2 regions of the Streptomyces enissocaesilis genome follow, and region 1 is predicted to be linked to the other one. Evidence: riboswitches for the same ligand, from Rfam matches in the RefSeq annotation. Region 1 holds a riboswitch; the other holds the start of a gene.
The links. Region 1 has a riboswitch for cobalamin ahead of ABD374_RS24100 (hypothetical protein). Riboswitches for the same ligand answer to the same signal wherever they lie in the genome.

Region 2: it holds a riboswitch for cobalamin, as region 1 does, so the genes downstream of both, ABD374_RS20565 (ribonucleoside-diphosphate reductase subunit alpha) here and ABD374_RS24100 (hypothetical protein) in region 1, are expected to answer to the same signal.

The regions. Positions count from the first base shown of each region.
Region 1 covers NZ_BAAAUD010000047.1:365,485-370,269, forward strand. The annotation lists partial or broken gene ABD374_RS24075 (SPFH domain-containing protein) at 1-13, opposite strand, end outside; gene ABD374_RS24080 (peptidoglycan-binding protein) at 43-1,386, opposite strand; tRNA gene ABD374_RS24085 (tRNA-Lys) at 1,555-1,628, shown strand; partial or broken gene ABD374_RS24090 (galactose oxidase-like domain-containing protein) at 1,707-1,883, shown strand; gene ABD374_RS24095 (glycoside hydrolase family 6 protein) at 1,953-2,987, opposite strand; cobalamin riboswitch at 3,174-3,302, shown strand; gene ABD374_RS24100 (hypothetical protein) at 3,336-3,554, shown strand; gene ABD374_RS24105 (CbtA family protein) at 3,572-4,378, shown strand; gene ABD374_RS24110 (class F sortase) at 4,342-4,785, opposite strand, start outside.
Region 2 covers NZ_BAAAUD010000041.1:44,651-49,435, reverse strand. The annotation lists gene ABD374_RS20565 (ribonucleoside-diphosphate reductase subunit alpha) at 1-1,793, opposite strand, end outside; cobalamin riboswitch at 1,937-2,060, opposite strand; partial or broken gene ABD374_RS20560 (Uma2 family endonuclease) at 2,173-2,756, shown strand; gene ABD374_RS20555 (YbdD/YjiX family protein) at 2,813-3,016, opposite strand; gene ABD374_RS20550 (carbon starvation CstA family protein) at 3,013-4,785, opposite strand, start outside.

The sequences.
Region 1 (4,785 bases):
CCTCGGATGTCTCTGAAGCCGTGGTGCTCATCGTTGCCTCCGTCATGCGAAGAGCCGCTGCCAGGTCCGCGGGCCGGGGTAACCGTCGGCCGCCGCACCGCGCCAGCCCTGGGCCCGCTGGAACGCCTCGACGTTGCGCCGGTCCGCCTCGCTCCAGCGCGGCCCCGGCCCCCACGCGTAGTGCTTGCCGTAGCCCTTCCTCACCAGCTGGTGGCCGAGCTTCTCGACGTACTCGTTCGACTGGCCGGGCCTGAAGTACCCCCGTCCGGGGAACGCCGTGGCGCCCGTTCCGGCGCCGGCCACACCCGGGATGTCCTTGCCCGCGCCCTGGACCAGCAGCCGCCAGGTGTGCGGGCCCGGCACCCCGTCGGCCTCCGCACCGCGCCAGCCCTGGGCCCGCTGGAACGCCTGGGTGGCGCGCCGGTCGGCCTCGCTCCAGCGCGGCCCGGGGCCCTCCTCGTAGAACCGCTTGCCGCCCCGGTCGACGAGCATCCGCCCCAGTTGGGTGACGTACCCGTTGTCCGCGCCGGGCCCGAAGAATTCCGCGCCGGGATAGGCCGACTCGGCGGGAGTGTCACCGCTGCCGCCGGCTCCGACGCCCTTGTAGCGGTAGGGGATGTAGCGCGACGAGTTGTTCCAGTAGGCGTACGGGGTGGCCTTGTGGCGGGTGTGCGGGCGGGTCTGCTCGTAGGCCATGTAACGGGTGCGGGTGCCGTCGGTCCAGCCGCCGAAGATCGTGACGTGCGAGCCCTTGGTGGGGTCGGCCGGATTGTGGAAGAGCAGCATGTCACCGGGTTCGAGCTGGTCCCGCGTGATCCGGGTGCCGTACTCGGCGAGGCTCCCCGTCCATTCGTTGCCGCCGAGGTTCCAGGCCATCGAGACGTAGCCCGAGCAGTCCTGCCGGTACCCGTCCGACCAGTACTTCTCCATGCTGTACGGGACCTTGGCGGTCACCCAGCGCCGGGCGCGTTCGAGGATCTCGGCCCTGGTGATGTGGCGCGGGGCGGGTGTGGTGGACGCGGCCGGGGTCACGTTCACGGCCTGCGCGGGGTGCCCGGGCCGGCCGGGCCGCTCGGTCCACCCCGCCCCGCCCGGCCGCTCGCCGTGCAGCGGTCCGGTCCCGCCCTGCGGGGTGTCGGGGTCGCTGTCGGCGCCCGTCCTGGCGGGTGCGTGCCCGGTGGCGGCGACGTCCGCCGCGCCGGTTCCGCCGCCGAGCACCACGCCCGCGGCGGTGGCGAGGACCAGCGCGCGGCGGGCTCCGTGGGCGGCCGGGTGGCCGCCGGCCGCGACCGCCAGCCCGAGGGCGGCGGCCCGGCGCCGCTGGGCACAGCCCGGGCAGCCGCAGTCGGCCGCGGGTTCGTACTCCTCGAACACCGGCATCGTCATGCGGTTCCCCTCCCGTGGGTTCCTGTGGCGCGTATACACAGGTGACAGTGTTTCAACTACCTTTACATAATGCATGTTAACGGCACAAATAAATACTAATCGGACATTTCTCGGCGTGGCCGGTCCCGAGCACGCGCGCCGGTCGGGTAAAGTTCTCCGAGTCAGCAGGCGCCGCTAGCTCAGTTGGTTAGAGCAGCTGACTCTTAATCAGCGGGTCCGGGGTTCGAGTCCCTGGCGGCGCACGCACCACCGAAGCCCCCTCACTCCGTGTGAGGGGGCTTCGGTATGCGCACGCCGCGTCCGTCAAGGACGCGAAGCCGATGCGGCCCGGCGCCGTCCCCCGTGTCACCGACCTCGACCAGCGCACGGTCGTGCCGAAGGCGGGGAAGGCGGGCGACGGCATCTCGGTCACCGTGCCGAGGAACCGGGCGCCGGTCCCGTCCGGCTGCTCCCTGCTCTTCGTGACGGGCGGCCGGGGCACACCCTCGGAGGGCGTCTGGGCCGAGGTCCCTCGGCGGCCACGGGCGCGGACGCACCCGGGCAGGGCGGCAGAGGGAGGGCCGTGGTTACTTCTGCGCGTTGCGGGCCAGTTCGAGCGCGTACTCCTCGTACCACTCCCCCGCCTTCGGGCCGCCCTTGCAGTCGCCGTCCGACTCGCCGGGACGCTTGATCCACAGGTAGGCGTCGACCAGGTCGTCGCCGGTCTTGGTGGTCGGCTTCTCACCGAGCGCGCGGCCCGGCGGATTGCACCAGTTCTCCGCGGGGTCGCCCCCGGTGTACGGGCCGTTGCCGTTGCGGCTGGTGTCGATCACGAAGGGCTTGCCGCCGGCCTTCGCCGAGAGCCTCTTGCCGAAGTCCCTGCTCACCCCGGTGGTCTGGAAGTTGGAGACGTTCACCGAGAAGCCGTCGGCGTCCGCGATGCCCGCCCGCCGGAGCGGCTCGAACAGCGCGTCGGGCGACTTCCAGCCCGCGTTGCCCGCGTCCAGGTACACCTTGGCCTTCGGCTGCCGCTTGAGCCGCGTGACGGCGTCCTCGAGGAGGTCGTACCGCTCCTCGTGGAACTCCTCGGGCGTGCAGCCGTCGACCAGGTGCAGCAGCGCGTCCGGCTCCAGGATCACGGTGGCCGGGCGGCCGCCGATGCCCCGGGCGACCTCGTCGACCCACGCCCGGTAGGCGTCGCCGTCGGCCGCGCCGCCCTTCGAGAACTGCCCGCAGTCGCGGTGCGGGATGTTGTAGAGGACGAGCAGCGCGTCACGGTCGGCCTTCTCGGCCGCCTCGGTGAAGCCCCTGGCCTGCGCCTCGGCGTTCTCCGAGAGGATCCACTCGGCGGCCGGCTGCTCGGCGATCCTCCTGATCAGCCCGGCCTTCTCGTCGTCGCCCCGCTCGGCGTACTCCGCGACCTGCCGGGCGGCCCTTCCTTCCGGATTGACCCAGTACGGGTCACTGCCCTTCGGCTGCTGCTTCACCGACGGCTGCTCCGTCTCGCCGCCCCCGTCGCCGCCGGACGAGGAACAGCCCGTCAGCAGCAGCGCGGCGCCCACGGCCCCCACCGCGACCGCCCGGACACCCCTGCGCCCACGGTCGCCGCACCTGCCGTACATCCACTCCCCCTCGACCGCACCGACATGGCTGAGAACCCCCCGGCCTCCCCCGGACACATCCGGGCGAAACCATCGTGACACACGGGTCCGTCACCGGACATGGGAGACAGGGGGCGCGGGGCGGGCGGGCCCGCGCGGCGCCCTGTTGACAGTGTTCAGCCAGGCTGGGACTCTCCGGGGGACAACTCCACACATCGAGACGACGGTGGACAGGAACCCGGTGCGATTCCGGGACGGTCCCGCCACTGTGACCGCACGAGAGCCCGGGTGCCCCCGTACGGAAGTCAGGAACTGACCCGTCGTTCTCCTGCCATGGGGCGTGGAAACCCCAGAAGGAGGCTCACCGGTATGTCACTGCACACCGCGCAGCACACCGACACCGCGGCGGTCGCGTCCGCCGCGGCCGGCACCCGCGACTGGCTGATCATGGCCGCCGCGGCGATCGTCGCGCTGATCGCGCTCTACGCGGTCTTCATGGACAACGGCACGGTCGTCTCCGCGACCGGCGACTACCTGCACGAGTTCTCGCACGACGGCCGGCACCTCTTCGGTGCCCCCTGCCACTGATCGGGGCCGTACGCACCATGTCCGCACCTGTCACACCCGTACTGCCCCTGCTCGGGCGCGGGCTGGCGGCGGGCGGGGTGGCCGGCCTTGCCGCCGGCCTCTTCTCGCTGCTCCTCGCCGAGCCCCTGATGGACCGCGCGATCCGCCTCGAAGAGGCACGCTCCGCCGCCGCGGAGCATGCCCACGGGGCGGCCGCCACGGCCGTCCAGCACCACGAGGAACTCTTCTCCCGCTCCACCCAGCACGCCGGCCTGGTCGTCACGGCGGTCGTCGCGGGCCTCGCGCTGGGCGCCCTGTCCGCCCTCGCGTACGCCCTGGTGCACCGCCGTACGGGGATCGGCGAACGGCCGTGGCCCCGCGCCCTGACCTTCGGCGCGGCCGCCTTCGTGGCGGTCTCGCTGCTGCCGGGGCTGCGCTACCCGGCGAGCCCGCCGGGTGTCGGGGACTCCGGCACCGTGGCCGACCGCCAGGCCCTGTGGCTGGCCGCCGTCGTGATCGGCGTCCTCGGCATGGTGCTGGCGTGGCAGGTGTACGTACGCCTCGCCGGCCGGCCGGTCCCGGTGCGCCAGATCGCGGTGGCCGTCACGGCGGTGGCGACGCTGGCGGTGCTCTTCGCGCTGCCGGGCAACCCGGACGAGGTGCCGGTGGCGGCGACGCTGCTGTGGGACTTCCGGATGCTGTCGCTGGCCTCGCACGCGCTGCTGTGGGCGGTGTTCGCGGCGGTGTTCGGCGGGCTCGGGCTGCGGGCCGCGGGGCGTGGGCGGGGCCTGTCCCCGGGGCCCGTTCCTCAGACGCCGGCCGGACTGGAGGCGCCCGTCAGGTAGGCCGACACCACGACGTTCGCCGTGTAGGTGCGGGCCTTCTTGTCGTACGTGCCCCCGCAGGTGATCAGGCGCAGTTCCGCCCGGCCGCTCTCGCGGGGGCCGTACACCTTCTGCGGGTCGAAGCGTTCGCGGGTGAAGACCTGGACGTCGTCGACGGTGAACTCCAGGCTCTCGCCACCGGCCCCCGTCACCCGGACCTTCGCGCCGGGGCGGGTCGCGCTCAGGTGGTAGAAGACGGCCGGTCTGCTCTCGGTGTCGACGTGGCCGACGAGCAGGGCGGCCCCCGCCGCGCCCGGCCTGGTCCCGTCCCCGTACCAGCCGACCCTCGACGGCTGGCTGTACGGCGGCGGATCGACGGCGCCCGTCGTGTCGAGCCCGCGCGGCACGACGGGCGCCGTGACGCCGAT
Region 2 (4,785 bases), on a different contig from region 1:
GCGTCCCACCGCTCCGGCCAGGTGACCTCGACGCCGTAGTGGTCGGGGTGCAGGACGCCGCGCGCCGCGCGGGTCTTCTCCCAGGCCGGGAGCGGGCCGCTGACCTCGGCGAGGTCGCAGGACGCCTCGTACGCGGCGAGCATGATGCGCTCGGCGATCCGCGTGGAGAGGGCGAGCGCCTCGGGGGAGTCGAAGGGCAGGCGCAGCTTGAAGAAGACGTCCTGGAGACCCATCGCGCCCAGACCCACCGGGCGCCACTTGGCGTTGGAGCGGCCGGCCTGCTCGGTCGGGTAGAAGTTGATGTCGACGACGCGGTCGAGGAAGGTGACGGCGGTACGGACGGTCTCGTCCAGCCGCTCCCAGTCGATCTCGCCGTTCCGGGACACGAACGAACCGAGGTTGACGGAACCGAGGTTGCAGACGGCCGTCTCACCGTCGTCCGTGACCTCCAGGATCTCGGTGCACAGGTTCGAGGAGTGGACGACGGAGCCCGGCTCGGCGGTCTGGTTCGCCGTACGGTTCGACGCGTCCTTGAACGTCATCCAGCCGTTCCCGGTCTGCGCGAGGGTACGCATCATCCGGCCGTACAGCTGGCGCGCGGGAATCGTCGTACGGGCCAGACCGTCCGCCTCCGCCTTGCGGTACGCCCGGTCGAACGCGTCGCCCCACAGGTCGACGAGCTCGGGAACGTCCGCGGGCGAGAACAGCGACCAGTCGGTGTCCGCGTCGACGCGGCGCATGAACTCGTCGGGGATCCAGTGCGCGAGGTTCAGGTTGTGCGTACGCCGCGCCTCCTCGCCCGTGTTGTCGCGCAGTTCCAGGAACTCCTCGATGTCCGCGTGCCAGGTTTCCAGGTAGACGCAGGCCGCGCCCTTGCGCCGGCCGCCCTGGTTGACGGCGGCGACCGACGAGTCGAGGGTGCGCAGGAAGGGGACGATGCCGTTCGAGTGACCGTTGGTGCCGCGGATCAGGGAGCCGCGGGCGCGGATGCGGGAGTACGAGAGGCCGATGCCGCCCGCGTGCTTGGAGAGGCGCGCGACCTCGTGGTAGCGGCCGTAGATCGAGTCGAGCTCGTCGAGCGGCGAGTCCAGCAGGTAGCAGGAGGACATCTGCGGGTGACGCGTACCGGAGTTGAAGAGCGTCGGCGAGGACGGCAGGTAGTCCAGGCGGCTCATCAGGCGGTACAGCGCGGCGACCTCGTCGGCGGCCGCGGGGGAGTCGTCCTTGGCCAGACCGGACGCCACGCGCAGCATGAAGTGCTGCGGGGTCTCGATCACCTGACGGGTGATCGGGTGGCGCAGGAGGTAGCGGCTGTAGACCGTGCGCAGGCCGAAGTAGCCGAAGCGGTCGTCGGCGGCCGGGTCGACCAGCGCGTCGAGGCGGGCCGCGTGGGCGGTCACGAAGCCGGCCGTACGGTCGGCGATCAGGCCCTCGCGGTGGCCGACGGACACCGACTCGGAGAAGGTGCGGACGCCCTGCGTCGCCGCCTCGTCGCGGATCGTCCGGGTCAGGAGGCGTGCCGCGAGCCGGGAGTACGCCGGGTCCTCGGAGATCAGCCCGGCGGCGGCGTCGGTGGCGAGGCCCCGGAGCTCGGCCGCGTCCGACGCCGCGTTGCGGCCGCGCAGGGCGGCCGCGGCGACCCTGCCCGGGTCGGTGTCGGGAAGGTCGGCGGTCAGGTCGGTGAGGGTCCGCAGCAGTGCGGTCCCGGCTCCGGGCCCGTCGGACGGCTCCGTCGACTCCGCTGGATCCGTCGGCTCCGTGGCAGTTGCCGGATCGGCTGACGCGATGGTCACGGGGTGCTCTCCCTCGCTCGGCTCGGGGCCGGCGGGGAACGGGGGGGGCGTACGGGCACACGTCACCCCGGGAAGGGCGGCATACCGCGTAGCGTCCACCGGCCCAACCGCGAGGCCCGGACGTGTCGGTGTCCGGTTCGGTCGAGCCGGACACACCGTCGGCAGGTCTTCGGACTCCTGGGTGCGCAGAAGCGCACCGATCACACCGTTGCGGGACAGTTCCGGATTCACACCGGATTCCCCTGCGGCGACAGCGAGCATGAGCATACATGTGGGGGCGGTTGGGTGAAGCGGCCCCCACATGTTGTGTCACACGGGAAGAGCGAAGGTGGTTGTCACAGCGCTCCGCTATCGTCGTGAGCACACGGAGGTACGCCCCATGTCAGCTGTCGCCGACCGGCCCCACCCGCTCCCCGAAGAATTCGACGAGGCCACGCGCACACTGGCCCGCACGACCGAGGGCGTGCGGCGGGAACTCATCGACGGGAGGCTGAGGGGAGGGTTGTGCCGGACGGGGACCACGGGCGAATCATTCAGTGGCTGACACGCATCTGTATGCAGTCCCGTCCCGAGCTGTGGCTCCACCCCGACCAGGGACTGAAGGTGCAGGCATGCCGGAAGGGCCGTGCGCGCCCCGACGGCTCACTCGCACCCGGTGATGCCTTCGTGGGGCAGGGCGAGTGAGCCGATCCCGACTCCGTGCTGATGGTCGTCGAGGTCACGTCGTACGACACCGCCACCGACCAGCGCGACCGGGTGGAAAAGCCGCGTGCCTACGCCGAGACCGGCATCCCGGTCTACCTGCTGATCGACCGCGACACCCGCGAGGTGACCGTCTGCAGCGAGCCCGACGGCGTCCGGTACGAGAACGCGCACACGGTCCCGTTCGGCAAGCAGGTGGCGCTGCCGGGCCCGGTGGAGATCACCCTGGAGACCGAAGCGCTGAAGGAGTGGGTGCGCTGACGCCGACGGGCCGCCGCATCCCCGTAAGGGGGCGCGGCGGCCCGTTGTGGGACCGCTCAGCAGCAGCGGAAGCCCTCGCGGGGGTCCGCCTCGCGGGCGTCCGTGCGGCCGCGCTCGAACTGACGGCGGGTCATCACCGGTGCTTCGGGGTCGCACGACCGTGCGTGGGCGACGTACCGGTCGTACGCCGACTCGCCCGTCAGCTCGCGGACGTACCAGCGGATCCGGCCCGCCGCGCGGCGCACGTCCGTCAGGGTCATTCGGAGGCCCCCGGGCCGGCCGGCGCGGTCTCCTTGCGGGTGCCGCCCTCGGGGCCGGCGCCCGCCGCGACCAGCTCGGCCTTCTCCTCCTTGGTCGCGATGATCGAGGCGGGGGCGACCAGCCTGGACTCGACGTACGGAGCCTCGTGCAGCTTCACGCTCTGCGGGTCGCGGATCGCCTTGAGGCAGACCCGGCCGGCGTCGGCCAGTACCACCACGATGAGGACCGCGAAGAGCGCGCACAGCACGCCGTCGACCGTCGAGTTGGTGACGACGGTGTGCATCTGGTCCATGTTCTTGGCGGGCGGCAGCACCTGGCCCGCGTCGATGCCCGCCTGGTACTTGTCGCGCTGGGCGAAGAAGCCGACCTTCACGTCGTCCGAGAAGATCTTCTGCCAGCTGGCGGTGAGCGTGACCGCCACGTCCCAGGCGAGCGGCACCGCGGTGACCCACGCCCACTTCAGGCGGCCGGACTTCACGAGCAGCGTGGTGCAGACGGCGAGGGCGACGGCGGCCAGCAGCTGGTTGGCGATGCCGAAGAGCGGGAAGAGCTGGTTGATGCCGCCCAGCGGGTCGTGCACGCCGACCCACAGGAAGTAGCCCCAGCCGCCGACCACGACCGCACTGGCGAACCAGACGCCCGGCTTCCAGCTGACCTGGCGGAACGGCTTGTAGACGTTGCCCAGCATGTCCTGGAGCATGAAGCGCCCGACGCGGGTGCCCGCGTCCACCGTGGTGAGGATGAACAGCGCCTCGAACATGATCGCGAAGTGGTACCAGAACGCCTTCATCGTGGTGCCGCCGACGACCGCGGAGAAGATCTCCGACATGCCGAGCGCGAAGGTCGGCGCGCCGCCGGTGCGCGAGAGCAGGCTCTGCTCCTCGACGTCCTTCGCCGCCTGGGCCAGCGCCTCCGGAGAGATGGAGAAGCCCAGGTTGGTCACCGCTTGGGACGCGGCCTGGACGCTGTCTCCCACCACACCCACGGGCGAGTTGATGGCGAAGTACAGACCCGGGTCGATGATGCACGCCGTGATCATCGCCATCACCGCGACGAACGACTCGGTCAGCATCGCGCCGTAACCGATCATCCGGATCTGCGTCTCCTTCTGGACCATCTTCGGGGTGGTGCCCGAGGAGACCAGGGAGTGGAAGCCGGAGAGCGCGCCGCAGGCGATGGTGATGAAGACGAAGGGGAACATCGAGCCGGCGAAGACGGGGCCCGTGCCGCTGGTCGCGAAGTCCGTCACCGCGGGCATCTTCATCGTCGGCAGGGCGATGAAGACGCCGAGCGCGAGCAGCCCGATCGTGCCGACCTTCATGAAGGTGGAGAGGTAGTCGCGCGGGGCGAGCAGCAGCCACACCGGGAGGACCGAGGCGAGGAAGCCGTACACGATCATCCAGATGACCAGCGTGCCCGGCTCCAGCGTGAACGTGTCCGCCCACGAGGACTCCGCGACCCAGCCGCCCGAGACGATCGCGAGCAGCAGCAGCGCGACGCCGATGATCGAGACCTCGCTGACCCGGCCCGGACGCAGGATGCGCAGATAGACACCCATGAAGAGGGCGATCGGGATCGTCATGCCGATGGAGAAGACGCCCCACGGGGAGTGCGCGAGGGCGTTCACGATGACCAGGGCGAGCACCGCGAGCAGGATGATCATGATGGCGAAGACCGCGACCAGGGCGGCCGCGCCGCCGAACGGCCCGATCTCGTCGCGCGCCATCTGGCCGAGCGAACGGCCGTCGCGGCGGGTGGAGAAGAAGAG